3 regions of the Oceanobacillus sp. CF4.6 genome follow, and region 3 is predicted to be linked to each of the others. Evidence: riboswitches for the same ligand, from Rfam matches in the RefSeq annotation. Region 3 holds a riboswitch; each other region holds the start of a gene.
What was found. A riboswitch is a leader RNA that binds a small molecule or an ion and turns the genes downstream of it on or off. The one in region 3 is predicted to bind S-adenosylmethionine.

Region 1 (10,151 bases), on a different contig from region 3:
GAAAAAGCATTCAATCATTTTACAGAGTGGACAAAGAATTATCATTTTTAATAAAAAGGGAACAGCATAATTGCTGTTCCTTTTACGTTTATCCCCAAATTTCTTTGGAAAGATCAACGATATATTCTAATTTTGCCCATTGCTCATCTTCTGTTAATTTATTGCCGTGATGTGTAGAAGCGAATCCGCATTGTGGGCTAAGGCAAAGCTGTTCTAATGGAACGAATTCCGATGCCGCTTTAATGCGTGCTTTGATTGCTTCTTTATCTTCCAGTTCACCGGATTTAGATGTAACTGCACCAATAACTACTTGTGCTCCACCATTTGGAATATATTTCAAAGGTTCAAAACTCCCGGAACGCTCATCATCATATTCAAGGAAGAAACCATCTACCTTTTCTTTAGCGAATAGAGTTGGAGCAATTTCCGCATAGCTTCCAGTAAACGCCCATGTAGAACGGTAATTTCCTCGGCATAAATGAGTTGTTACATACAAGTCATCTGGTTTATTTTCAAGGGATTCGTTTACAACACGCAATGCCAGTTCAATTAATTTCTCTTTTGAATATCCATCTTCCGTTAATTGGAAGTCAGGAGATGACAGACCTGCAATATATACATCATCTAATTGTAAATAACGTACACCTGCATCATAGAAAGCTTTAATCGCATCTTGGTATGTTTTTATGATGTCATTGGCATATTCTTCAATATCCGCATAAATTTCCGGATTCCGTATACCTGCTTCAAACAATTGATTAGGGCTCGGAATGGCTTGCTTTGGAATTGCACGGTCACCAACGATTTCTTTAAAATCAATAAAATCTTTCACAAAAAAATGATCTGGGTTAAATGAAATTTTACCGGTATTGCGAATGTGATGTTTATCTGTTTCGATGCCATCAAATACATACCCTTTTTCTTTTTCATAGCCTTCGATACCATTCAAATTTTCCAGGAAATCGAGATGCCACCAGCTACGGCGGAATTCGCCATCTGTAACTGCCTGTAATCCAATTTCAATTTGCTTATCGACAATGCGCTCGATTTCTTTTGTTTCGACTTCACGTAATTGGGAAGCTGAAATCTTTCCTTCTTTAAAATTTTCTCTTGCCTGGTGCAAATTTTCTGGTCTCAGGAAGCTTCCTACATGGTCTGCTTTGAAAGGAGCTTTAACTACTGTTTTTGTCATTTTATTTCCCCTTTTCTAATATGTAATGTTATTTCTAAAATAGTGATAGGGAGCTTAACCCCAAAGTTCTTTTGAAACGTCAACAACGAATTTCAATTTGTCCCACTGTTGTTCTTCAGTAAGTTTATTACCGTGATGTGTCGACGAAAATCCACACTGTGGGCTTATACATAATTGTTCAAAGGGGACATATTTCGCCGCTTCTTTTACCCGCGTTTTAATTGCCTCTTTATCTTCGAGTTCACCAAACTTGGATGTTACTGCACCGATAACTACCTGTGCTCCACCATTTGGAATATATTTCAATGGTTCGAAACTTCCAGAGCGTTCGTCATCATATTCCAGGAAAAAACCATCTACTTTTTCTTTTGCAAACAGTGTTGGTGCAATTTTTGCGTAGCTTCCTTCAAATGCCCACGTAGACTGATAGTTTCCGCGACATAAATGGGTTGTAACGGTTAAATCCTCTGGTTTATCTTCCAGAACTTCGTTGACAACTCGCAATGCTAAATCTATCAGTTGCTGTCTGGAATAGCTGCCTTCTATAGATGGATTGTCATCTGCTGATAGTCTTGCAATATACACATCATCCAGTTGAATATAACGTGCACCGACATTGTAAAATGCTTTTAATGCAGCGCGGTAAGCTTCGATAACATCATCTGCGTATGCTTCAATGTCCGGATAAATTTCCGGATTTCTAATACCAGCGATAAATAACTGATTTGGACTTGGAATCGTTTGTTTAGGAACTGCACGATCGCCTACCATTTCTTTTAACTCCATAAAATCATGAATGAATGGATGGTCCTCGTTGAAAGAAATTTTTCCAGTGTTTCGTACACTGTGTTTTTCTGTTTCAACACCATGGAAATTCTGTCCTTTCTCTGGTTCAAATCCTTCAAGTCCATTCAGATTTTCTATGAAATCATAATGCCACCAGGTACGTCTGAATTCTCCGTCGGTTACTGCTTCTAAACCAACTTCAATCTGCTTATCTACAACTCTTTTAATTTCCTTTGTTTCCACTGCCCGTAATTCCTCAGCAGTAATGTTTCCATCTTTAAATTCTTTTCTCGCAATATGTATGGCTTCCGGACGCAGTAGGCTTCCTACATGGTCTGCTTTAAATGGTGCATTTCCTTTTTTCTTGGACATTACTTCACCTCATCTTAAGTTTTACAAACAAAAAAACCTCTTCCAAAGATAAGAAGAGGTTTAGATACCGTGACTAGTTTCTCTTCTTATCTTCAAGCAGATCACTGCTTCTGGAATTGGCACAGTACATTTTCAGTCTGTTGCCGAGGCTTCAAAGGGCCAGTCCCTCCACCTCTCTAAATAAGAAATACATATTTAATTAACTGTTAATAGACAGAATACATGCTAAAATCGAATAAGTCAAGAATAGATTAAATAATCTACTAAAAGATACGTCACTTACTTCGTTAATTCTTGTTGTGGAATTCTATAAAGCAATAGAGATTACTTAAGAAACTGTTTGCTTGGCATTTAATAGTAGTAACGATAAAATAGAAATTATAAAGTTTTAATCTTATTGTTGCATCTACTGGAGATTAATGAAAAGGGGACAGTAATATGTTAAGTAAAGTAACTGAAAATATATTCAAACTCGTTATCCATATTCCCGGTGGAATGCATGAAGTGAACAGTTATCTTATAAAAGGAAATAACGGTTATACAGTTATTGATACCGGTTTATATTCAAAAGAAGCGATGGACACGTGGAAAATAGTATTGGAATCAGGTGTAGTAGTTGAAAAAGTTATTTTGACACACACCCACCAGGATCATATCGGTCTTGCAAAATGGTTTCAGGAGCACATTGGTGTTCCTGTTTTTACTTCTAAGCTTGGATATAAAGAAATGTTGAAAGGCCGTAACGCCGACGCTTCTAATAGGAAACTCAAAGGGCTAATTAAGAAACATGGTATTCCTGAATTACCCGATCATCTTAAAAATGATTCACTTATTTATGATTTTGAGCCCGATGGTTTCTTTGAAGAACATGATAAAATCCAATTTGGCAATGATTTCTATGAAGTAGTCTGGACACCTGGTCATGCTCCCGATCAGTATTGCTTTTACCAAAGGGAAAAAAAGGTAATGATAGTGGGAGACCATGTATTAAAAAATATCTCTCCTGTAATTGGACTATGGACAGGAGAAGAATTAAATCCAATGAAAGAATACTATCATTCGCTTGCAAAAATAATCAATTATCCGGTCGATATTGCGCTTCCAGGTCATGGTGAAGCGATTATGGACTTAGAGGAACGTGTGCAAAGAATAAAAGAAAAGCATGATTATCGTCTGCAGCAACTGTTGGAACATATATCTGAAAAAGGGAAGACAGCAAACGATTTATGTGAAGTAATTTATGGGGAGTCAACGATTCATACATATATTAGTCCATTTATGGCTACGTTAACCCGATTAATTTATTTGGAAGCAGTAGGCGAACTTTTGAGAGTGGAAGAAAATGGAATCGTATTCTTCAAAAAGTCGATACACGGAAGCAACGCTCAGAGCAAGTTCCTAAAAAACCTTTAATTTCACGGGAGAATTTATCATGTACAAAAATTCGGAACGATTTATAACTGCATTTAATCGAATTGAAAAAGAGATAAAAGCATTGCTTATTAAAAAAGAAATGGGTTTTTCCAGAGCTGTCAGAGTGCTTCGAGATTCTAATGCAATTATTAAACGGTACACGGATGACTTACTGGAATTTGCTGAACTAAGAAATGCGATTGTTCATAACAAAATTGATATGGCTTTTGCGATTGCTGAACCACATGATACTGTCGTAGAACGTATCGAAAGAATTGAACAGGAACTCACCCGTCCACGCAAAGTAGATCCACTTTTTATAAGAAAAGTGATATCCTTTCAGCAAAATGAGCCAATGACCAATATGCTGGAAGTCATTAATCACAAGGGGATAACAAAATTTCCTGTTTATAACGATGACGAATTCCAAGGGTTGATTACGCATAAGGGGATTACGAAATGGCTGGCAAAAGGAATGCAAGATGGTACAGTACCTTTATTGGACACCAAATTGAAGGAAATCCTTCAATGTGAGAAAAATGATAATTATAAATTTATATCAAGAGATACATCTGTATATGAGGCAATGGAAATTTTTAAGAAGCAGATTGGAAAAGGATATCGCCTGGAAGCATTGCTCATAACAGGAAAAGGAAACTCTCAAGAGAAACTATTGGGAATCGTAACAAACTGGGATATAATGGAAATATAATTCCCTAATTGATTTGACCAATAAAGTTTTTAAGATGACCAAGAAGGTAATAGCTGTAAGAGGAGGGAGAACCATGAATTTCGTATCCATCGATTTTGAAACAGCGAATGAAAAACGCCACAGTCCGTGTGCTGTTGGTCTTGTTGTCGCCAACGAACATGAAATTATTGATGAATATTATAGTCTAATTAACCCAATGACGGATTTTCGTCCGTTTAATACATATATTCATGGGATTACCGAAGAAGATGTTGCAGATGCTCCTACATTTGCTGAATTGTGGCCAACACTTCATGCGTATTTGATGAATAATTTGGTTGTCGCGCATAACGCGAGCTTTGACATGAGTGTGATCCGTAATACACTCGATTATTTTAAACTGCCATATCCATTCATGGACTATCTATGCACCGTGAAAATTTCGCAGCGTATGTGGCCTGAATTATACAACCATAAGTTAAATACATTAGCATCACATCATGGCATATCATTTGAACACCACCATGCCTTGGAAGATGCACGAGTCGCTGCAAAAGTTTTTATGAAAGCAATGGAAGAATATCCAACAAGTTCAATGGACATCTTTTTAGATGAATGTAATCTAACAAAAGGTAAAATTTATGAACGGGGCTATATGCCACCAAAAACAAAACGAGCAAAAGGCAGCAGGAAAATTTCTTTTAAATAATCAAGGACTAAGCGATGTATGCTTAGTCCTTTCGTTTACATGAAAGTTATCTTTTTTCGACAAATAGTAAGATTAACGTTGCAATTGGATTGGACCGATGAATAAAGAAAGAAAAAACCAATTAAATCCGGTTCTGTTTTTGCGTTATGCTAATCCTGCATTTATTAATGCTAAGCTTCCCCATCCAACAAAATAGCCGTTATCCATATAAAATTTTTTCTATGTTGAGTATATCTTGATAAGCAAAGAAATTTAATACATCTCGTACTTGCTATTAAAAGTTAACTGAAATAAACTAATAGAAAGAATATTCAGCATGAAAATCATCTTCAACCCTATTTAAGGAGTGGTGTAATGAGTATAAATGCAAAAGTGCAGGATGACCTTCGTAAGATTGTAAGCCGAGCACGAAGAAATACGCTTGGTGATTTATTGGATCGCACGAAAGACCGTATTCCCGATAAATTTGCAATCGCTTACAATGGGCAGCGATTAACCTTTTCGGAACTCGATAATTTAGTGAATCAAACGGCGCAATCCTTCCTGAGTGATGGCATGAAAAAAGGTGACATGGTAACTGTTATGTCAAAGAACAGCCTGGATTTCGTCGTCGTTAATTTCGCGTTGGCCCGTATCGGGGCTGTTATGATTCCAATAAATTATATGCTAACACGAGAGGATATAAGATATATTTTGGAACATGCTGAAGTTAGTGGACTAATTGCATCGGAGGAATATGCTCAAGTGCTGGATCAGTCGGCCGTTAGTCTGGAAATCAGACACCGCTATGTAATGGATGTGACGAAGGATTACGCTGGAGAACTTTCTTCTTGGGTTGCTTTGTCTAAGGCACGTGAAGGACAGCCGGTTGAATTTGTCGATGTCGAAATGGATGATGATGATTTAGCACATGTATTGTATACAAGTGGAACGGAATCAAGGCCAAAAGGAGTTATGCTAACACATAAGAGCATTATAAGTGAGTATGTAAGTACAATTATTGATGCAAAAATGGAAACAACAGATGTGGCTATACATGCATTACCGCTATACCATAGTGCACAGCTTCACGTATTTTTAGGTCCGAGTGTATACGTTGGTTCGAGTGGAATTGTATTAGAAGCTGCAAGTCCAGAGCTCATACTTAAAACGATTGAAGAAGAAAAAGCGACACAACTATTCTGCCCGCCGACCGTGTGGATTGCTTTGCTTCGTCATCCTGATTTTGATAAGCGGGATTTGTCATCGTTAAAAAAATGCTATTACGGAGCGGCAATAATGCCGATGGAAGTTATAAAAGAGCTTACCAAACGACTGCCAAACGCAAAGTTATGGAATTGTTATGGACAAACAGAAGTAGCGCCACTTGTAACGGTATTGCAACCTGAGGATCAATTAACCAAACTGGGTTCTGCAGGTACACCTATATTAAATGTACAAACTAAGATTTTCGATGAAAACGACAAAGAAGTTCCACGTGGTGAAATAGGTGAAATCGTTCATCGCACCCCACATGCGATGAAAGGCTATCTGCATGACCCTGATAAAACAGCTGAAGCATTCCGCAATGGATGGTTCCACAGTGGTGATCTTGGGGTGATGGATGAAGAAGGCTATATTACCATTGTTGACCGTAAAAAAGACATGATTAATACTGGGGGAGTAAATGTTTCAAGTCGGGAAGTAGAAGAGGCCATCTATCAACTAGAAGGAGTTTCGGAAGTTGCCGTAATCAGTATTCCCGATGCATATTGGATAGAGGCAGTAACAGCTATCATTGTATTAAAAGACGGTGCTAAATTAACGGAAGAAGATGTCATTCAATTTTGTAAAGAACATTTATCGAAATTTAAAATTCCAAAGTATATCGATTTCACTAAAGAATTGCCGAAAAATCCGAGTGGGAAGGTGCTGAAACGTTCCTTGCGTGATCAGTATGAAGGTTTAAGTCAAAAGTAGTTTTTTTAGCAGTAAAGAAAGTATATCCATATTTCTTTCTGCATAAGTGCAACTAAGGCATCGCCCACAGGCTTGGCGAATGCCAAGTTTTCTAAAAATGCTGTGAGTCTCACAGCATTTTTTTTATTAGGTAAGAATCTTCATGCAGTAAAATCCAAGTTATTTATTTCAGCCCGTTACATAGTAATTCTCACTTTGATACATTCTAAGGAATAACTCAATTAACTTGGAGGTGCATATGTGGAATTGGCAAAAGAGCTTTTAATTTTATTAGTTCGAATTATAACCATACTACCATTACTTCTTATGGTGACCTTATTTATGGGGAAACGCTCGATCGGTCAGCTTCCCGTTTTTGATTTTCTTATTTTTCTTTCACTTGGGGCGGTTGTTGGGGCTGATATCGCAGATCCGAAAATTGAACATATTCATACAGCTGTTGCTATTATCTTAATCGGAATTCTACAAAAAGTAATATCAAAATGGAAAATAAGAAATAGAAGTGTTGGTAAGAAGCTGACGTTCGAACCAACCGTTGTCATGAGTGATGGGAAATTTATCATTGAAAACATGAAAAAAATACAGTACTCCATTGATAATGTGCTGATGATGCTTCGGGAAAAGGATGTATTTGATACGAGCGTTGTTAAAATGGCAATCATTGAAGCAAATGGAAATTTATCCGTGTTAAGAAAACCCAGTAAGTCTCCAGTAACCAAAGAAGATATGAATATGTACAATAAACCTCCTGAGTTCTCCTATCCGGTTATTGTTGAAGGCAAACTTTATACAGATGTACTGGAATATTTGCATCTAAATGAAACGTGGTTAAAAGAGATGTTAAAGAAATTGAGTATTACTAACATGGACAATGTCTTTTTTGCTTCTGTCGATTATGAAAATAATCTACATGTGACTTTAAAAACAGAAAAGATCAATAAATTGCCACGCGTTTATCATTAGTTCAAGAAAGACTTTGCCAAAAAGATTGAACAAGATTACCGATATATCCTGAAATATAATCCGAATCATTCATCTTTAAAGAATTTTTTTATAAAACAGTAGTTGGATAAAAGTAATTATTCTTGAAAGACTATTTAATGGAGGTGTTTTCATTGGCTAAGAAAAATGATAATTGGAGCAAACAAAGAGTAAACTCCAGTGTTAATCCGCAGGGGCTGACTGAAGATGTTGCAGATCAACAACCAAAGTCCCAGTTAGAACAACGTGCAAAAAAGAAAAATACGAAAATATAAGTAAGCAGGAGTGATTATCATCGATCAAACATTGCAGTATTTACGTGAATCTTTGTCTAATTATATGGAGAATGACGTGTGTCAGCAAATACTAAGCAAGATAGAAGCCAATAATTATACAAGTGAAGAAAGCTTTGTAAGTGACTTGGATGGTAAGGAAATGGACTACTTGGATATGGTGCTTGAGAATGAACTTGACTATGCAAAAAATGTACAAGATGATACAAGAGTGAAAGAACTGAACGAAGTATATGAACAGTTATTTTAATTAAACACCCGAAGTTAAATAGTAAAAATTTACCATTGTACTTTCTGGTGAAAAAGGTTATTATATATTTACAAGCTACAATGTTCGTATTTAATTAAGTTTTAACCTCTAATTAATGTATAGGGAGTTTTACATCGAGATTGGAATGTCGCGCCGCCAATAGCAGTGGAAGACAGGAAGGTTTCTGCGAACACCCACTTTGCGAAGTGGTGGTTTAAAACTTGTTATAACAATACGGCATTTGTGGCCTGTATACATAGCTTATTATTGACCAGTCTCCTTCTCAGGAGCTGGTCTTTTTGTGTTATGTGAAAATTTTGCATAATACAATCATTCTTAAGTGCTTAAGGAGTATCAAAGAAGTAGGAAAGCATCAAGTTGCTTTCCTACTTCTTTTTTATTTAACGCTACGTATATAAAATAATTCCAAATTTTCTATAGACAATAAGGCATTCATTCCATATAATTCAATGTAGTCTTAACAGTTACGTTGAAGGAGATTCAAATGAAAAATAGAGAAATAGAAGATATACAAAATATAAACAGAAAACCAATTGTTGCTGTACTTATAACAGGAGCATTTCTAGCGATTTTAAATCAAACATTACTTGCAACGGCTATTCCACATATCATGCAGGATTTGAATCTTACAGAAAATACAGCCCAATGGCTGACAACTATATTTATGTTAGTGAACGGAATTATGATACCAATCACAGCATTTTTAATAGATACATTTACGACAAGACGTTTATTTATGATTGCGATGATCACGTTTACACTAGGTACCCTTATCTGTGCATTTTCGCCGAACTTCGCTGTCTTAATGACAGGCCGTATTATTCAGGCTGCTGGTGCAGGTGTGATGATGCCGTTGATGATGACTATATTACTCCTGATATTCCCGATTGAAAAAAGAGGCAGTGCCATGGGAATGGTTGGTTTGGTTATCGGTTTTGCTCCTGCGCTTGGTCCTGTAATTTCCGGATGGCTAGTTGAACAGTATCATTGGCGATCTTTATTTTTTCTAGTGTTGCCGCTGGCAGTTATAAACATAATCATATCCTACTTTGTAATGAAAAATATTACGGAACGAACATTTCCCAAAGTGGATTACCTGTCCATCATCCTCTCCACACTTGGTTTTGGCGGTTTGTTATATGGCTTCAGCAGTGCAGGGAATTATGGATGGACAGATACCGTCGTTATTAGTTCTATGATTATTGGTGCTGTGTCACTTACTTTCTTTATCCTGCGACAGTTCAAGCTTAAACAGCCAATATTGGAATTTCGTATTTTTAAAAACAAAATTTATACGATGACAACCATTATTGGGATGATTACTTTTATTGGTTTAATTGCCTCCGAAACGATTTTACCGATCTATATGCAAAATATGGCGGGGTTTAGCGCCTTGGAATCAGGAATGATGATCTTGCCGGGGGCTTTGATTATGGGATTCATGTCACCGATTAATGGGAGGATTTTTGATCGGTTTGGTGCCA
Region 2 (10,151 bases), on a different contig from region 3:
AGGTTCCGGACCAATCCACCCTGAAAAACCATAGGCATCAAGTCGATTTGCACGTGAATAAATCTTCTCATTTTTAATATTTGGTACGCCGGTATGCTTGTCATAGCTTGCTAATGCATTATGTGTACCTGGCATTAGTATATCCTCATCAGATATATGCCATTTTCCTTTCCAATACGTACGATAACCAGCAGCACGAAAATAGTCTCCCAGAGTCGGAACAGTATTATGGTCAAGCCAAAACACATCCGAATCAAAAGCACCCTTTGCGGCACCAGTTGTTTGTGTTACACCGTGAAGTGATGGATAATGTCCTGTAAAAAGAGTGGCTCTACTAGGTGAACAAGCGGTACTACCAACATAATGGTTTAAAAAAGACATACTATTTTCACGTAATAGTTCCTGTGTTTTTAAATGGACTCTGCGCCATTCTTTTAGTTCATCAGATTCATAAGCTGTAGGAAAGCGTTCTTCATCTACAATAATGAAAAGGAAATTTGGTCGATTTCGATCATGTTCTAATATATTAGATTGATTCTTAAGTCCTTTTGCCAATGAAAATCCCTCCAAAAATTAAAAAAGATTTTAAACATAATATCTTATGAAAGAATCGTTTGGACGGTTCCAATGGACAAGGGGGCAGTTTTTTGCATGGAGGTAAAGGACTTCGCTGAGAAGCACGGGGACGGTTCTCCTGCTTCCTCTTTGTTATATAGGAAGCAAAAGAACCGTCCCCGTGCTTCCTTATATTAAAATTCATCATTCTATTTTACTATGAAAATTCACAAAATTCTTGAACTCATTTAATATCGCTTTGCTACTATTGTTACTAAAGAACGGATGAAGGGAGAGGGAGTGTACATATTCTTGCAAACTATTAAATGTGAAATAGGGAGGAAACTAGGAATGAATCGTAAATGGTGGATGTGTATGGTACTGGTTTTCTTTGCTACCGTAGGAACTATTCTTCCGGTACATGCAGAAAATGAACCGAATAAGGTAGCAGATGCTCGTTCCGCGTCCTCGGATCGGACAGAACCGGAAATAACGGTTGGAGCCGATGGGAAAACGCTCGTATCAGAAGAAGATACGATTACAATCGGTCCGGGTATTGAATTAACAAGCTTTGAAAGATTTGATGTCCGTGGATGGCTGAACGGTGAAATTATGACAGTCGATTTGTCTAATGGAAATGTTTCAACGGAATTGCTGTTTCCAGGGGTAGTCACAAAGGCAAAAAAAGTTTCCGAAATGGCGCTTGCTTCTGGAGCAGTTGGCGGTGTAAATGGCGATTTCTTTGACATTAATAATACGAAAGCACCTTCAGGAACCATGATTAAAGATAGTAATTTATTGAAGGGCCCACAAGGCTCCCATACGTTAACAGCAGGAGTCGATGAGCAAGGAAAAGGACAAATTGCGAATATCTTCCTTGAGGGTACCATTAAGCTTCCCAATGGAGATTCTATACTTTCAGCTTTAAATCAATCTTCCATTCCAGCAAACGGAATTGGACTGTATACATCTGTGTGGGATCAAGCACAAAGACCAGCAAGTGGGACTTCTTTATATGAAGTAACTGTCCAAGAAGGAGAAGTAGTTGCTGTATCTGAGGAACCTGGCAGTGGAGATATTGCTGAGAACACCTTTGTATTGGTTGGACGTGAACAAGGTGCTACTCTATTAAAAGAGCTATCCATTGGTGATAAAGTAAACGTGGAATACGCGCCAAAAATGGATGAAGATACAATAATGAATTTTGCAGTAGGTGGAAATATTAAACTGGTCGAAAATGGACAAGTTCCTACAAAAATTGATGATAGTACAACAGCACCACGTACAGCTGTTGGTTTCTCCGAAGATGGGAACACGATGATTCTTGGACTCGTTGACGGTCGTCAAACAGATAGTCGCGGAATGACCTATAAAGAACTTGGGGAATTGATGAAAGAATATGGTGCACATACTGCCTTGAATATCGATGGTGGTGGTTCTTCGACAATGGTCGCACGGAAACCGGGTTATGAAAATGCTGAAGTGGTAAATGAACCATCTGACGGCGTTGAACGCAGCGTGCCAAATGGGATTGGCATCTTTGCCGAGGCTGGCAGTGGTGAACTCTCAGCTTTTTCTGTTGAAACAGTTTCAGATATGGAAAACAGTGATCGTATTTTCCCTGGATTGAGCAGAACTTTTACTGGACTTGGTCACGATGAAAATTATTCTCCTGTAGAAGTTGGAGAGATATCCTGGCAGGCTCTGCCGGCAGATGTCGGATCTTTTGAAGAAGATGGAGTTTTTTATGCGAAGAAAACTGGATCTGCTGTAGCGGAAGCACAAATTAAATCTGCAAAAGGAACAAAGGAGATTACCGTACTCGGAGATTTGGACCGGATAGCGCCTTCAAGCTCCTATCTAGGACTTGAAATGGGCAGAAGCAGCAGTTTTTCTGTTACTGGTTATGATTCTAATGGATATTCAGCTCCAATTGAAGCTCGCGACGTCGAGTTGGAGTATGATGGTTCATTTATTACAATCGAGGAAAACCAGGATGGGAGCTTTACTGTTGTACCTTTGGAAGATGGGGCATCCACTACCATTTCCGCAACTGTACTGGATAAGGAAATAACTATTCCCGTTACGGTCGGACTTACTTCCATTAATATAGCTGATTTTGAAGATCCAACAGGATGGGGTGTAACAAAGTATCCATCCAATGTCGGTGCATCCATGGAAGTAGTAGAAGGCAGAGAGGGAAATGGCATCCAGGTGAACTATGACTTTTCGACAACTACTGCGACTCGCGCAGCCTATTTACAGACATCTCCACGTCTTGAACTCCCTGGTGATGTTCAGAAAATCGGTTTATGGGTACATGGTGATGGCAATGGTGCTTGGCTTCGTACCGTTATTACGGATGCATCCGGCACAAACTATACGTTGACATTAGCGAATCAGGTAAACTGGACAGGCTGGAAATATATTGAAACATCTCTTCCAGAGGGGATAAACTATCCAGCGAAATTATGGCGTATTTATCCGGTGGAAACAGATAGAAATAAGCAATATTCCGGACAGCTGATCTTTGATGATTTGACTGTTGAAGTTCCACCTTCAGTTGAAATACCAAAAGAAGAGGATCCAACAACGGATTCATTAATTATCCAAAATGAATCGATAGGTAATGATCGTTGGAAATTTGCAGTACTTGCGGATAGTCAATTTACAGCAGCTTCTCCAAACAGTAATCAAGCAGAAATGGCACGGGAATCCCTTCGCCAGATTGTTGCTGAAGATCCTGAATTTCTGGTCATCAACGGGGATCTTGTTGATACAGCATGGAAAGAGGATTTTGAGTTTGCAAAACAGATTTTAGAGGAAGAAGTAGGAGATGAGATTCCAATCTACTATATTCCTGGTAACCACGAAATTGCGGGTTCAGGGAATTTGGAAAACTTTTTAGAGGTATTTGAGGAAAACCGTTATAGCTTTGATCATAATGGAACAAGATTTATTTTACTGGATACAGCAACAGGAAGCTTAAGAACGAGTGATTTTAATCAAATGATTGAATTGAAAGAATCTCTGGAAGACGCTGCATCAGATCCTGCTATTAAAAATGTTACGGTTATCGGACACCACCCAACACGTGATCCATTGCCAACAGAAAATAGTCAGCTGTCTGATCGTAAAGAGGCTGAGCTGTTGGAGAAATGGCTCACTGAATTCCGTGAAGAATCAAATGGAAAGGGAGCTATGTATATTAGTGGTCATGCACACACCGTAAATCTCGAACGTGTGGAAGGTGTTCCATATATGGTTACAGGACCTGCTGGGAAGGCTCCTTATGGTGCAGCAGATAATGGCGGTTTCTATGCATGGACATTATTTGGAATTGATCCTACTGCTGTACCTGATAAGGCAATCGGTCCAGACAGAGCGTCAGAGCAAAGCAATGTGAAGGGCGCAGAATGGATTCAGGCAGAGGTTCGCCCACTGCTAGAATCAATTACACTGCACGCACCTAAATCTGTTGCAATCGGTGAAACTATTTCTATTGAAGCAACTGGCCATCAGGCTGGAAATCTGGATTTCCCTTTACGCTATCCAGCATCTGTAACTTGGGAAGGAAGCAATAATGTCTATATTGGCTCAGGAAAAGCAGCTGAACGAGCTGAAAAGTCTGGGAGCTATGCAGCTGTTTTCAATCCGGCAGATGGAAAGCTTAAACCACTGAAAGCAGGAGAAATCACATTAAAAGTAACATCAAATAACGTAAGCGGTGAACAGCAAATTACGATTCAATAGGAATATATTTTTAATGAAAATACGCAATTCTCTTTGATGAATTGCGTCTTTTTTATACATGGAATATGGTTTATTAAATACACGAATGCATTATCGATAAAAAGATAAATATAGCTGCAATCTTACTATTTACAGAGTAATTATATGTATAGAATACTAGGATGCATACGACTTGTTGAAGGAAAATATGAAGCGGGATGGATATAGGAGAAAATGCTTTTGGAGATATAAATGTTATCCAAAAAAATTGCTAATGATGACTGTGGTACTTATTCCGAATATAACTTTGGGTAATAATCCTGTCTCATTTTTTCCATGAGCTTTTAATTTGTCCTAGTAATTTATGACTAGTATAATAGAATTGTAAACGTAATCATAAGAGGAGGAATTTAAATGGGTAGATTAGATAATAAAGTTGCAGTAATTACTGGCGGTGCTGGTGGTATAGGGAAGGTAACAGCAGAAAAGTTTTTGAAAGAAGGGGCTAAGGTCGTTTTAGTAGACTTATTCAAAGAGCCATTAGAGGAAGCGAAGAATGAACTTAAATCATTCGGTGAAGTATTAACGATTGAGGCAGATGTCTCCAAAGAGGATGATGTAAAGAAATACGTTAAAGAGACGGTTGATCAATTCGGAAAAGTTGACGTTTTCTTTAATAATGCAGGTATTGAAGGAAAAATAGCTCTATTAACTGATTTAGATGTGGAAGATTTTGATAAAGTAATCAATGTAAATGTCCGAGGAGTATTTTTAGGGTTGAAGCATGTATTGCCAGTCATGAGAGAGCAGGGATATGGTAGTGTAATTAACACTTCATCTGGAGCCGGATTGATGGGTACTCCTAACCAAATTGCATACGGTGCTTCCAAGCACGCGGTGACGGGGATGACTAAAACTGCGGCATTAGAAGTTGCAGATGCAAATGTTCGAGTGAATTCTATTCATCCGTCACCAGTGAATACAAGAATGATGCGTTCCATTGAAGAAGGAACAATTCCTGGGAAGGGTGCAGAAGCAAAAGAAGCATTTACTCAAATTATCCCACTTGGACGCTACGGAGAGTCGGAAGATATGGCAAATCTGGTTCTGTTTCTTGCTTCAGATGAGAGTGCATTCATCACTGGTTCACAATATCGAATTGATGGTGGGCTAGGTGCTAAATAGTTTGATAGAATATTATCTGAAGTAAAGGAGTGGAGTATAGTAAAGTAGTATATTTTCCTCCTGATTATGAAAGAAGGTTACCATTTCGTTCAATAGGTGGTAACCTTCTTTCTATTTATTTTACTCTTCTATACTAAACTTCCCTACTGAAAAAAATGAAAAAAGTAAAGTGGAGAGAAAGGATGAAATTGGCTAACTAGCCCTCGATGGAAGCACGGGGACGGTTCTCCTGCTTCCTTTTTATTATATAGGAAGCAAAAGAACCGTCCCCGTGCTTCTCGACTAAATAATGATTGACTTTTTGAGCAGAACAAGGTAACTTATATACAATTACATAAACGTACTTCTTATCAAGAGAGGTGGAGGGAAATTGGCCCTTTGATACCTCGGCAGCGGGCTCGTAATGAGTACTGTGCCAATTCCGTCAGACAGTTGTCTGGAAGATAAGAAGAGGACATCGGATATATCCACCCTCTTCTTATTATTATAGAAGGGGGTTTTTATTTTGGTTCAACAAACATGAGTCTGTATAGCTTAAAGTTGAGTATTGCGATGTGTTTAATAATTATTTGAGGAGTTGTTATTATGACAGAATACGGTGTGTGGATTATTGTTTTAGCAGTTGGATATACGTTTGCGCTTATAGCAGCCGGGCAAATTGCAAAGCGGCGTTTGACTAAAAAGGACAGCTATTTTGTGGGGAACCGAAATTTTAACAAATGGATTGTTGCGTTTTGCATTACTGGATTATTTTCCGGTTCGACATTTATATCAATTCTGGAGCTTTCTTACTTAAGTGGTATTTCCGCGATTTGGTATGGTCTGGCAGAAATGGTTCAAATCTTTATTATCGCTTTACTGATTATCCGATCTTTCCGGAAAAGAATGCTTGTCACTGTTTCCGGACTAATTGGTGATAAATTTGGGAGAACGGCAAAAGGGTTATCTGGTGCCATTACTGCATTTGCCTTTCCGATGTGGTCGGTTGCGACTGCAATCGCATTTGCTTCCGCTTTCCATGTGTTCACTGGTATTTCCTTGAGTTTGTCTGTAGCATTTACTGCCATTTTACTTTTCATTTATTTGCAGGCTGGCGGTATGTGGTCCATCGCCTTTACACAGACGATGAATATGGTTTTGTTTGGATTGATGATTACAATCGGTATCATTGCCTTTTTCATTAATCCGGGAATTTCCGGTTTGGCAGCATTAAATGTGGAGCGTCCCGAAATGTTTGATTTTGGCAGCGTTGGTTTGCAGGTAATTGTCGTCTGGTTCGGTACATTTCTCGTAAATGTCATTCTGGCCCAGGCCGCTTTTCAGATGGCACTTTCATCCCGAACACCGGAAGAGGGACAGAAAGGCTTGATTATGGCTGGTTTTATGGCGATTCCTTTTATCGTTGGTGGTGTTTTATTCGGAATATCGGCAGCGGTAGTCGTACCGAATGCATCGACAGGTCTCATAGCGATTCCGTTGTACCTGATGGAGGTTCTGCCTGCTCCACTCGTAGGAATATTCTTTCTCGGTGTTTGGGGTTGTGCGCTCGGATGGGGTGGCCCATGCCAGTTCTCCGGTGCAACAAGTTTAGGACGTGATGTTGGCAGTGCAATCAAGCCGACAGCATCTGGAGAACAACTTATCAAATATACAAAAATTTCCTTACTACTTTTAACTGGACTTATGATTCTATTTGGTTTAATGCGAACAGAGCAATCCGCATGGTGGAATGTATTTGCCTGGACGATTCGAAACAGTGCCACGTTCGCACCGGTTGTAGCAGCTTTATTCTGGCCAGTCGTGACAAAACGTGCAGTTGTTGCATCGTTGTTTACAGGCTTTACAAGCGGTTTGCTGTGGTATTACTTGGGTGGGTGGAATCCCCAAGAATTTTATATGAACGTACATCCGGTTTGGGTCGGAAGTTCCATTAACATCCTAACGATCACATTGGTGACACTTACCGATAACAAATCAGAGTGGATTTTTAGAAAAGCAGATCGATTTGGCTATTTAGCGTTGACTGCAGGTCTCTTATTTACAATTACAAATGTCCTCTATTTTAATACGTTCTATCAAAATGGATTATTCGGTCTATTTATGTTTGCAGCTATTTTGTCTTATTTCATTGCAGCAATAAGATTTGTTCGTCCGGTTGAAGCACAGGGTGTTCGGAGGGAGACGGCTGCAGTTTAACTAGTAGGAAGCATGGGGACGGTTCTCCTGCTTCCTTTTTGTTATATAGGAAGCAAAAGAACCGTCCCCATGCTGCTGAATTCTGATAGTTTGAAAAATTGTTGTTTACTAAATTATCTTGCTATGGTATGATTTTTTTAATTTGCTGTTGTCGTTTTTCGACAATATTCGCGTAAAAGGGGGTTCAATCATGAAGTATTATTTAATTTTTATGTTAACTATTATTGCTCTACTTATTTCAGGGTGTGGAGATTCGGTAGCGAGTTCAAAAGAGGAAAAGTTATCACTCGTTTTCGCAACTACGATGGATGATTCAGGTATCGATAAAGATATCAAGGAATTTTTCGGTAACAAAATAACTGAATTAAGTGATAATACCATGGAAATCGAATTTTTCATGGCTGGTCAATTAGGTGGAGAGCGTGAGGCTTTAGAACAAATGAACATGGGGGAAATTGATATCGGGTATAGCGTATTGCAAGCTGAATTGTATTATCCCGATTATAATGCCATTTCGATTCCTTTTTTATTCCAGGATCTTGATTCAATGAGAGAATTTATGGACGGGAAGGTTGGAGATGAAATCAAAGAAATTGCAAAAGAAGTAGGCGGGATTATTCCAATGGGACTTCATGGTTATGGTGCGCGTTGGACGACCTCGAATATTCCTTTTTCAAACATTGAGGAATTACAAGGGATGAAAATAAGAATGCCGGAAATAGAGTGGTGGGTGAATGTATGGGCAGAATTGGGAGCACTCCCGACACCAATCGCCGCTACAGAAATTGTATCTGCATTACAGACCGGAACCGTGGATGCACAGGAAAACTTTCTTACCAATATCGCGGGACGTCAAATGTGGGATTATCAGGAATACCTGATGAAAACAGAACATATTCAACTGTTTCAACAATGGCTCGTCAGTGAGGATACGTGGGAAAATAAGTTAACTACAGAGCAGCAAGAAATCGTCACGCAAGCAATTGACGAAACCCTCGCATATGCAGATGAGATTGTTGCAGATAGTAATGAAGCATTTATTGAGGAAATCGAAGCAAATGGCATGGAGATTATTTATCCGGACCAGGAAGAAATGAGGCAAAAAGCACAACCGGCGATTGAGGAAATTATTGAAAATGAATTAGCACCCGGTGTGTATGAAGAAGTTCAAAGAATCATGAACAAGGAATAGGGTTACATTCTTTTAATTAGAAGGAGGGAGAACATGCAAAATCTTTATAAGAAAATGATGGCAGGCGTTACATTTATAATCGAACATGTAGCAACAATTTTATTTATTTTATTTTTTATTGTAGTAATTCTGCAAGTGTTCTTCCGGTTTGTATTGAGTATGCCATTGACCTGGAGTGAAGAAGCTTCCAGATATTTGAATTTATGGTCTGTATTGCTTGGTGCGGCACTTGCAGTCAAATACAAAGATCATTTACGTGTTGATTTAATCGATAACTTGGTAAAAAATTGGCCATACCGGGCACAAGTAGGATTTTATATGTTTACCACGGTTATTTCTGCACTTGTGGCATTGAGCTTTCTAACGGGGAGTATCAAAATGACGATTGATCGCTGGCACATCCCATTAACAATGGTTCCGATCTCTCAAGGGGTCCTATATTTAGCTTTATTTGTTAGTTCGTTGCTCATGCTTTGGTTCTTTGGGCATCAACTAGTTCGCTACATAATGGATTTTAGGAAAAATGAAGGCGGTGATGTAAAATGATTATGGTTATTATGCTACTTACTCTAGTTGTTGCGCTTATCATCGGTATTCCCGCCGTTTTCTCGATGGGAATCGCTTCACTTACATATTTTGTATTAGATCGTGGACTTTTTGAAATTCCTGATATCTTAATTGCACAGCGTACCGTTTTTGGGTTGGATAGTTTTACATTGTTGGCCATCCCTTTATTCCTGTTAGTAGGGAAGGTGATGAATGAATCCAATGTGACGACGCGTTTATTTGATTTTGCAAAAGCTTTGGTAGGTCATTTGAAAGGCGGCATGGGCCAAGTGAACATTTTGGCAAGTGTTATTTTTGCCGGCATGAGTGGATCGGCAACTGCGGATGCTGCAGGACTTGGTGCAGTGGAAATTAAAGCAATGAACGATGCGAATTATCCGAAGAAATTTTCTGCAAGTATTACGGCAGCTTCTTCATTAATTGGACCGATTATTCCACCAAGTATTCCTGTTGTGCTTTATGCAATTATTGCGGGTGTATCTGTCAATAAGCTGTTAATTGCAGGAATTATTCCTGGTATATTGATGGCGGCTGCATTAAGTATTTTTGTAGCCATTCAAGCAACAAGAAATAATTTTCCAACAGAAGCCAGGGCATCGTTGAGAAAAATAGCAAGAACGGCTAAAAAGGCTTTCTTACCAGTATTAACCCCTGTTATTTTAATTGGTGGTGTACTTACAGGCGTGTTTACCGCCACCGAAGCAGCGGCTGTTGGAGCATTGTA
Region 3 (10,151 bases):
ACCATCGTTATTTAAATGATACCCTTCCAAACATGAATACTACTGCCGAAAATATGGTTGTTTGGATTTATGAAGAGATGGAGAAAGCACTTCTCGATAAATCAAATGAATGCCGAGTAGAATTCGTTAAACTCTATGAAACACCGACAAGCTATGCCGAGGCAAGACGGGAGTGGATGATAAATGAATAAGTTTCCGATACTTGAGATTTTCGGACCAACCATTCAAGGGGAAGGAATGGTCGTCGGTCGAAAAACAATGTTTGTCAGAACAGCCGGCTGTGATTATCGTTGCTCTTGGTGTGACTCTGCCTTTACCTGGGACGGCAGTGCTAAAGAAGAGATTGAAAGGTTGACTACCGACGAAATTATGACACGGCTCAAACAAACAGGCGGAGACCATTTTGATCACGTAACCATTTCAGGTGGAAATCCCGCACTCTTAGCCAATCTAAATGAACTAGTAGAAACATTACACGAGTTAAACATGGAAGTGGCACTGGAAACACAGGGTAGCCGCTGGCAGGATTGGTTCCTTGCAATCGATGATCTCACAATTTCCCCTAAACCGCCGAGCTCCAAGATGAACACAAATTTTGAAACGCTTGATTTAATTATTAAAAACTTAAAAATCAATAATCGGCTTAAAAATACAAGTTTAAAAGTCGTCATTTTTGATGATGAAGATTTAACCTATGCAGAAAAGGTGCATGAACGATATCCAGAGGTTCCCTTTTTCCTTCAGGTTGGAAATGATGACCTGGTAGAAAGTGAAGCATCTAACCTTGCTAGTAAACTTTTAATCAAATATGAATGGCTGATTGAGAAGGTTGTTGCATCAACTAAACTGAATCATGTTCGAGTTCTTCCACAAGTTCATGCCCTTATCTGGGGGAACAAACGTGGTGTTTAGTTAAATGCTTTATGTTTTTCGGCTACAAAAATATTGATTAGAGGAAGATCTCATAAACTCTTTCTCTTGAATTTTTTCCTTGTATGGTCATTCATCAGATTTATGAAGAACACTTTTCTGAACTTGTTTAATAATCCATTCAGTTAGCTTAAGTATATCAAATAGCAGGAAATTCCCATGAAAATAGTTTGATTTACAAAGAGTGATAAATCAATTTATATCAATAAAAAACCGCAGTAAAATTGTAAATATCACTGCGGTTTTGCTTGTGAATGGATTATTTCGACAAATTGTCCTATCGGGGGTAATAATTAAACAAGGCGGTCATTTGAGACTGTAGGAATAAATACAATGCTTGTTTTTGTATTAGAAGATAATGAATCGAGATTATTCTATGAATCACTGGGTGGAAGTAATAGATAAAGTAGAAGTAAAAATTGTAGGAAAGAAACTCATTGAACTTGTTTATGGATGGGATAATATTAAAGGTGTTTTTGAAAAGTAACTTATCTTTATTAAACAACCTGGCACAAGGGTAAAATAAGAATAAGGAACTATCAATCGATAGTTCCTTATTTTACTAAAGAAGCAGTCCCCACCTAACCATTCTATTTAACTGGGGTTTCTATTACTACTTTTGAAGAGGATAGATTTACCTGATTTGCAATGGTATCTCCCACAGGGCAATGGGCTTCAATAAATTCCTTATATGCCTGTATTTTCTCTTCAGGAGCATTTGTTTCAATATGGAACGTATAACGAATATCGGAAAAGCCTGGTCGTACATCCGATTTACCAAAGAATCCATCCAGATCAATATCCCCTTCTAATTCGACCCAAAAGTTTTGAAGATCAACCTCAAACTTTTCAGCATAAGTTCTAGCAACAATTGATTGGCATGCACCTAATGAAGAAAGTAGCAACTCTACTGGATTCATCCCTTGATCTGTACCACCTAAATTTTTAGGTTCATCTACTATAACTTTGTGACCTCTAGCTTCGGCTTCCACTAACACATTTTCCTTTAAAACCGTTTTCGCACTCACTGTTGTAATTGCCATTTTAAAATCTCTCCTTTTTCATTGGTAATTTATATTAATTATAAATTCATTTTGCTAGTTCCTCTCATCCGGAATCTCAGAATCCCTCTGAATTTGGCATCGGGTTCAATCTGAAAAGAAGCATTGAATTGGTTGCCGAGAGTTCACGGGGGCAGTCCCTCCCTCTCTCTTATAAGAAGTGATTTTAATGCTTATTATTTACATCGGAATTATTATATATAATATCACATTATTTTAAATAGTCAATGCACTAAATATTTCTAATTTATGAACAGACAGAAAAAAATTGTTAAAACGAAGAGTATTGTTTGTGAATTAACTCACTTAAATATTTGGTGCAAGTTCACTAATGCCATCCTCAAATCGCTACTTTATTAAACAATTAGCATAATAGCACTAATAAAAATTAAGGCGTAGAGAATTTAATTCTCTGCGCCTTAATTTTTATTGTATTTATATTTGAAAGGTTATTCCACCCCAGGAACCCAGCCTGGAACAGATGTAATAACTTTCCAAAATGGATCTGGGAAATCCAACGCTTCCTTGCCATTCAAATCAAGAGTCGTATTAATATCTGCTTCATTCCCACTTTCGATCTTCTGTACCCATTCTGGATCGATTAGAAGCTCTCTACCAAGTCCAATAAATTCGATTCCTGTCTTCATTGCTTCCGCTACGTCATCTGCTGTATAGAGCGATCCGACTCCTACTAGTGGCACCCGTTTATTGATTGTCTCCAAAAGTAATTCGATACGCGTTCTTGATGTATCGGCTTCTCTTCTCGCCTTAGACCAGAAGTGCTGCAATGATACATGTAGATAATCAAGTCCTCTATCTGACAGTACATGAACGAGCTGTAGCGTATCTCCCATCGTAATACCAGGGGTTTCCGGTTCCTCTGGGGAAAAGCGGTAACCGACAATGAAAGGAGCATTCGCATATTCTTTCACAGCATGTTGTACATTATCAATAACTGCTAACGGAAATGTCATTCTTTTTTCTATATTACCACCATATTGATCTTCTCGTCTGTTGGCATGTGGAGAAAAGAATTGCTGGATCAAGTATCCATTTGCACCGTGAATTTCAACACCATCGAATCCAGCTTCAATCGCTCTACGCGTCGCCTGGCCGAACGCTTCAATAATTTCTTCGATCCCTGTCTCCGTTAATTCTCTTGGTACTACTCCAAGCGTTCCCGCGCGTTCTGCCGGAATATTACTTGGTGCTGTGACATCCCCATCTGGAACTTGGTCAGAAGGACTCATTCTTCCAGCATGAAAAATTTGTAAAATTGCTTTCGCTCCCTGGCTCTTAATGCTCTTAGCAAGTTGTGCTAAACTAGGTATTAATTCGTCACGGTCACAACCAATCTCACCCGGAAAACCCTTCCCACCTGGTGTGATATTTGCAACTGCTGTAATAACAGCACCCACACCTTTCGCTCGTCGGGCATAATATGCTACTTCTGCATCGGTCACAGTGCCATCTGGATTGGATGAGTAATTTGTCATCGGTGCCATCATCATTCTATTTTTTATTTCGATTCCATTTGGTAATTGATAAGACTCAAGTAACGCTGTATATTTAGTTTGCATGATTTTCCTCCATTATATGATAATTAGATTCCACCTATTTTAAATGAATATTCAATCAGAATAGCATCTTTTTTGAATGTATGGAAATAAAATGAACTACGTGAATGACCCCACCGTATCATTCTTTCCGAATGCTTGAAGATGGGGCTTCCTGTTTCACAGACCACTGCATCGAAGGGGTTTCCTAAGATGGCTGACATCGTCTCCACAGGCTTTGATTATACTGTTCGGACACAACCTTGCCCTACAGTTTTTATTGATTAGTCCATCACTAACATTTGATCTAATTGCTCTAACCCTTTACGCAAAATATTTAGGCTGGCATTGTAATCACGATCCAGGATAGTTCCACAGCTTTTACAAACATGCGTGCGGATGGATAAGGATTTTTTCACACGCGTACCACATTCAGAACAATCTTGGGTCGTAAATTCTGGATTGACTTTGATAAGTAATCCACCATTCCTTTCACATTTGTAAGATAACATATTGCGAAATATTCCCCATCCTGCATCAGAAATGGACTTAGCTAAACGTTTGTTTTTTACCATATTTCGAATGTTTAAGTTTTCTACTGCAATAACGGAATAGTATTTCGTTAGATTGTAACTCCATTTATGTAAGGTATCTCTTCGTTGGTTAGCTACTTTTTCATGAAGCTTACGGATTTTGATGACTTGTTTCTTATAATTGGCTGAGCCTCGCTTTTGTTGGGAAAGCTTCTTTTGTGCTCGTTTCAACTTCTTTTCTGTTTGACGAAAAAATCTTGGGTTATCAAAGCTTTTACCATCGGATAAAACGGCATATTTATCCAACCCAACGTCAATCCCAACTACAAGGTCTCTGTTGATTGGTGCTGGATATACTTGCCTTTCGACACTAAAAATAGCATACCAGCGTGTTCCTTGTCGTTTTATAATGAGTTGTTTGATCGTTCCGTCTATCGGACGATGTAAATGAATTGGTATTTGACCTAGTTTTGAAAGTTGTAGATTTCCATTCGTGGCAAAAGATGCTGCGTAGCGATGATGTGAGTTTGGTTTGAAGCCAAATTGTGGGAAAGTCATGCTGTTGTAATCTTTGTATTTCTTAAGCTTTGGATAATTTGCTTGTTTTCGAAAGAATTTTACAAAGGCCTTATCTAATCGAATGAATACTTCTTGTAATGGTTGAGAAGGTATTTCTTTCAGAAAAGGCTTACTACTTTTATCTAACTTTAATTGCTTTTGCATAGCAAAGCGTGTGTATGATTCTCTAGATTGCTTATATTTTCGTTGTTTATCCAGAAGTGCAGAATTATAGGCCTGACGACAATAAGAAATCCAACGATCCAGTTGTTCTTTTTGTTCGTCTGAAGGATAAATTTCGTATTTTTGATTCAGCAACATAATTTGCACCTCCTATACCTAATTATAGAACGTATGTTTCTAAAGTGCAAGTGTTTTTGCTATCGCAAACCGAAATTCATCTCCCCCTTAGCCTTAGGCGCAGCCCGGTACAGGCTTGAAAAGGGAGACTTCTTTCGGAATGCTGTTAAAAAAGCAATAATTCTCTGAAATTATTTTGCCCAAATAAATGAACTTTTTTCAACTCGAAAAAAACTGGCTACTTCCATGCAAAAAAAGAGGTCATTTCTCAGGTCTAACAATCTGAGTAATGACCTCTTATAATGTTAAAGAATGTATCTGTAACACATAAATAATTTTACTTCAATTAATACCTTAATCCATGACCTAGTGTATAAACGTTTCCGTCACTATCTTTATATGCATAGCTAAGTCCTTCAGGCATATACTTGTCCTTGTCATAGCCTGGTACATCATTTCTTGACACACTTTCACCATTCTGATAAACAGCAATTACTTGTTCACTTGCTGGTAGTGTCATTGGAAGAACACCTACTGGTTGGCTATTGCCTGCGATAACTTCAAACTGTGCATTATAGAAAGTATCGTATCCAGCAATTAATGCATCTGCAAGTGGTTCCACGTTTCCAAGAAGCCATGGTAATGTCACATTCACACTGACAACCACTTTACCACCGCGACTACGAACATTGTCTGCCACTTCTTTTAGACGATTGATACCTGTTATGGTAGTTTCCTGATACAATGAACCATCCAAAGCGGATACTACTTTATCCTGACAAATATCAAGTTCTAATAGTCCTGGTGTCGCATTGAAGTAAGAACCAGATTTTGGATGTAAGAACATAATCGCTACATCAGCTTCTTCATAGTTATCGGTCAACGTAAACTGACCAAGCTCAAGACATTCTTTTCTTGCCTTTTCCGTGTATGCTGTTGCCCGTTCTTCTTCCTTGTGTAATACTTCCACGTAAACTTTCTTACCGTCAAGCTTTTCCGCTGTTAGTGGTAATGTTTCGTTTTGATTTTTAAGAATGGTTACAGATTTTTTATGGCCCTCATATGCAGCATCCCAATTAGCTTTGTTACTAATTACAGTGGTAGCCGATTCTGGTGAATTATACGTACGATCATCGAAAAGACCTAACGTAAACATTTCTGTAAGCAGTCGCTCATTCGCTTCATTAATACGGTTTTCACTAATCCATCCTTTGCTGATGGCTAGTTTAAGATTCTCAATATCATTTGTATCCGCAACAATATCTGTCCCAGCATTAACCGCTTTAGCAAAACGTTCGGCCTCACTCAAGCTTTCAACGCCCCAGCTCATATTATTGATAATACCGCTGTCACTATTGATATAGCCTTTGAATCCAAGTTTTTCCCTAAGAATATGATTGATGAAATATTGATTAAATGTGAAGCCTACCTCTTCGAATGGAATGTCTTTCCCCTCGAACTCCTGTACCACACTTTTCTTGATACTTGGAATAGAGTAATATGGCATAATGGACGATGTTCCATGTTCTACTGCTGCTCTAAATGGTGGTAAGTGATATTTCTCTAAACTCCCTGGAGTTGGGTATAGATTCCACTTTCCTTCTTCATAATGGGGGTCAAATCCATTTTCCCTTGCTCCGCCACCAGGAAAATGCTTCGTTGTCATTGCAATACTATCTTTCCCTAACGCTTTACCTTGGAATCCATCAATCAGGCGACCAATTGCATCCGAAATAAATTCCGGATCTTCTCCAAACGTACCGTACGTCCGCTGCCATCTTGGATCTGTAACAGTGTCCGCCATATACATATAACCTTTTCTAATTCCAGTTGCATCCCACTCATCGCGGGCAATTTTAGCAAATTCGCTAATAAGTGATGCATCTCCACCATCTTTAATTTCTCCCTGTGCTGCGGCTGCAAGTCCTAAGGTTCCAGGCCATGTGGAGAAAATTCCACCTGCATCGTTCATACCAAAAACAGGTTCTGCATGTTCATTTCTTGAGTTCGATGCGATCAAGACAGGAATACCTAAGCGGGTCCCTTCAGCAACTTCATTCATTTTATTTATCCACTCTGCCATTTCAGCTGGGCTAAAGTTGTCTCTTAAAATGAAATGTCTTAACTTTCTATTCTCAATCGTATGTGTTGTCCCATATACTTTTGATGTGGCAAAGATCGTTTCCCCTTTTTCCACAATAGATTCATCTAACACACCATCATGACTTGTTTTTTTCTTGTCCTCTTGAGAAAGTCCCATTTTACGTGAGTTAATCAGCATCATACCGATCTTCTCATCGATATTCATTAAGGAAACAAGGTTCTCTGCACGCTCTTTTGGACTCAGGCGCCAATCTTCATATGGATCGAGTTTCCCGTCTCCATTCAAATCTTTAAATTTCAGACCATCTTCTTCAATGAGTTTCTTTGTTTTGACTTCTAATTCTGGTTGCTTGTTACTATATTCCACTTTATTGCCTCCTCTATATACTATCTATTGTTTGCGCTTTCTTTTATTTAACACTACAATTATAACAGTAAAATGACTAAAATGTGTAATAATTTGTTGGGTAGATAAACAAACGTAGTTTCAAGACAAATATATGATTAATGTATCTAGCTAAATAAATATGAGAAACTTTAGAATCAATGATTAATTATTTTAGTATAATATTTGAAGTCATCAATTATTATCCCAATTCTTGATTATGGAAATAAAAAAAGCTAACTTAGAAAGTTCTTAGTTAGCTTCACTTCTATTAAAATCGCTCTCTTATAATTGCTTTTTCCACTTGTATCCCTGATTTATCTCCTCGGCACGCCATCTGTTATGCCTCGTCAAATTTCCCCTCATTCGACTGCAATCCACTCGTACCCATTCTCATACCAATGACTCGGCTTAGCCTCATTACAAATCACTTTAGATATATTCGTTAATGGTCCTATTTCAAATAATGATTTCTTATCCAATTTAGATGCATCGGTAAGCAGGATCGATTCTTGACTGCAGTGAATCATTGCTTCGGAGACGAGCGATTCATCCATATCGAAATCATAGATTGAGGAGTTTGTTACCCCGCCACATGAAATAAAGGCACGGTTAAAACTAAATCGTTTCAAAAATTCAACCGTATAGGCACCTTTCACAGAAGTTTGATATGGATTTGTGATCCCAGGTAACATGATAATCTGTCCTGTTATCCGCTGTTCTTCAATTGCTAAATTAAATCGGCTTGCAGCACTTAACGAGTTCGTGACAATAGTTAATCCTTGCACATTGTCAAGCATATCCGCAATATGCACAGTCGTTGTCCCAACATCGATAGCTATTGTTTCCCCATGTTGAATGATTGCTGCAGCTCTTTTGGCAATTTGCTTCTTCTCGTCAATATGTACGGACATTTTCTTTTCAAATATCATTTCCTTTTGAGTCTGGATAAACGGTACTGCCCCACCGTGAATACGTGTTAGTTGTTCATTTACTTCAAGTTCTGCTAAATCCCTTCGAATGGTTTCAGGGGTAACATCAAGTGCTTGTGCTAACTCAGCCACCCAAATCTTCTCTTGGCTTTCTAATTGATTTAGAATCTGCAAATGCCGCTCTTCTTTATTCACTTGTCTCCCCCTTACCTATTTACCTGTCTTATTCAATCTTACAAGATACTCCCACCATTTTACTAATAATAGATACGCGTATCTTTTTGACCTTTAAACCAACCTTTAACTTTTTGTTCCTTTTTCTGAAAGGTTGGAAGTATGATTTTCATAATTACGAAGCAAGGAAAACTAATTCCTAGAAAGGGAATGAACCCAGGTACTTGGTATACGATAAAATAATACAACCCAAGAGAGACAGCAAGTAAAATCATTGTTCCAAGATGGGTAAACGGATAAATCAATGCATTTTTTACATACTGCATAAACGATAGCTCGGAATGTGTAAAAATAGGAAATACGATGAATAGCGAAAGAAGTGAAAAGACAAAGAATAAAAGCATAAAGTGCCCCAATACGAACATTCCAAAGCTAGTAATCGACATAAAATAGCGAAAATCGATCCAAAGAATTGCTGCAATCAGTACAATAACATACCCTAGTGCATTACTTTTCCAAAAGTCATTTCGATAGTAATACATAAAATCCTTTGTCATTTTGACGGGTTTTTTGTTCATCAGCCATTTACGAAGTACTGCAAACAGTGCATGGGTTGCTGGAAATATACCCAATATACCGAGACCTAACAGCGTGAAACCGACCCAAAGGAAGTTTAATATGAGCAGGCGATACACCCATTCTCCTACATGATTCATCTTATTTCCTATATCCTGCATGCTCATTCCTCTTTCTATAATGTTTTATAAGCTTGATAGCCTCTTCCTACATCCGTAACATGGTGTGCATCCGATCCATAGACAAAGGGAATCTCCATTTCCTTCACCTTTTTCATAATCTGTAGCGATGGATATGGCTCCCCACAATAAGGCTTAAACATTCCGGCCGTATTAAAATCTAATTCATATTGATTTTTCTTTACCTTCTCTAACAATTTATCGATTAACAAAATCGACTCCGCTGATAAATGCGTTTCCTCATCTTTATAGAAGGTTTGGAATTTCTGACAGAGTGTAATATGTCCTACCCGCTTCGGTTTATAGATACCTAAGTCAGCGTCGACGAGTTGTAGTAAAGTCTGAAAGTATTTTTCCTGTGCTTTTTGAAATGTTCCATAGTGATGAATCATTCCATTCTGATAATCCTCCGGGCTATAATCAATGACACGATAGCCACCCGCTCCTTGTAAAAAGTGTAAAGATAAAATGCTGTCATCTATGAGTTTTCCATATTCATTTAAGAAATCAGTCGTATCATCTTCAAACCCTGTTAAATAATCAACCTCGAAGCCTACATGTATGTTAATTTCCTGTTCATATTTCTTTTTTAACTGATGCATTTTTTTAAGATAATAGTCTACGTCTGTTAGGCTCATTCCCGCGGTCATAATCGCTTCCTCATCACCGGATGCTTGATCCTTAAAGCCTTTTGGAAGTGGTGTATGTTCCGTTATACTATAATCTGTAAAGCCCAATTCAATTGCTTTTAAGATAAAAGGTTCAACGTCCTCCCCTGAACCATGAGGACAAAACTCTGTATGTGTATGACCGTCCCTTTTCATTGCTATTCTCCTTTTACTAATTCATTGCTATCAAAAATAC

Region 1: another riboswitch for S-adenosylmethionine. It lies ahead of ACHABU_RS12940 (5-methyltetrahydropteroyltriglutamate--homocysteine S-methyltransferase); the one in region 3 lies ahead of ACHABU_RS08790 (OsmC family protein).
Region 2: another riboswitch for S-adenosylmethionine. It lies ahead of ACHABU_RS06455 (sodium:solute symporter family protein); the one in region 3 lies ahead of ACHABU_RS08790 (OsmC family protein).

What each region holds. Positions count from the first base shown of each region.
Region 1 is NZ_JBIMEX010000008.1:24,868-35,018, forward strand. It holds gene menC (o-succinylbenzoate synthase) at 1-51, shown strand, start outside; gene ACHABU_RS12935 (5-methyltetrahydropteroyltriglutamate--homocysteine S-methyltransferase) at 89-1,192, opposite strand; gene ACHABU_RS12940 (5-methyltetrahydropteroyltriglutamate--homocysteine S-methyltransferase) at 1,247-2,350, opposite strand; SAM riboswitch class I at 2,434-2,537, opposite strand; gene ACHABU_RS12945 (MBL fold metallo-hydrolase) at 2,789-3,763, shown strand; gene ACHABU_RS12950 (CBS domain-containing protein) at 3,783-4,475, shown strand; gene ACHABU_RS12955 (3'-5' exonuclease) at 4,549-5,163, shown strand; gene ACHABU_RS12960 (acyl-CoA synthetase) at 5,518-7,122, shown strand; gene ACHABU_RS12965 (DUF421 domain-containing protein) at 7,363-8,085, shown strand; gene sspL (small, acid-soluble spore protein L) at 8,238-8,378, shown strand; gene ACHABU_RS12975 (sigma-G-dependent sporulation-specific acid-soluble spore protein CsgA) at 8,389-8,646, shown strand; RNA gene ssrS (6S RNA) at 8,716-8,900, shown strand; gene ACHABU_RS12985 (DHA2 family efflux MFS transporter permease subunit) at 9,152-10,151, shown strand, end outside.
Region 2 is NZ_JBIMEX010000002.1:574,523-584,673, reverse strand. It holds gene ACHABU_RS06470 (sulfatase-like hydrolase/transferase) at 1-555, opposite strand, end outside; gene ACHABU_RS06465 (phosphodiester glycosidase family protein) at 907-4,308, shown strand; gene ACHABU_RS06460 (SDR family NAD(P)-dependent oxidoreductase) at 4,702-5,472, shown strand; SAM riboswitch class I at 5,817-5,922, shown strand; gene ACHABU_RS06455 (sodium:solute symporter family protein) at 6,058-7,668, shown strand; gene ACHABU_RS06450 (TRAP transporter substrate-binding protein) at 7,859-8,860, shown strand; gene ACHABU_RS06445 (TRAP transporter small permease) at 8,894-9,406, shown strand; gene ACHABU_RS06440 (TRAP transporter large permease) at 9,403-10,151, shown strand, end outside.
Region 3 is NZ_JBIMEX010000004.1:130,394-140,544, forward strand. It holds gene queD (6-carboxytetrahydropterin synthase QueD) at 1-191, shown strand, start outside; gene queE (7-carboxy-7-deazaguanine synthase QueE) at 184-912, shown strand; gene ACHABU_RS08790 (OsmC family protein) at 1,521-1,973, opposite strand; SAM riboswitch class I at 2,035-2,151, opposite strand; gene ACHABU_RS08795 (NADH-dependent flavin oxidoreductase) at 2,441-3,571, opposite strand; gene ACHABU_RS08800 (RNA-guided endonuclease InsQ/TnpB family protein) at 3,832-4,959, opposite strand; gene ACHABU_RS08805 (glycoside hydrolase family 3 protein) at 5,285-7,408, opposite strand; gene ACHABU_RS08810 (DeoR/GlpR family DNA-binding transcription regulator) at 7,789-8,553, opposite strand; gene ACHABU_RS08815 (YesL family protein) at 8,616-9,269, opposite strand; gene hisJ (histidinol-phosphatase HisJ) at 9,284-10,111, opposite strand; gene ACHABU_RS08825 (MATE family efflux transporter) at 10,114-10,151, opposite strand, start outside.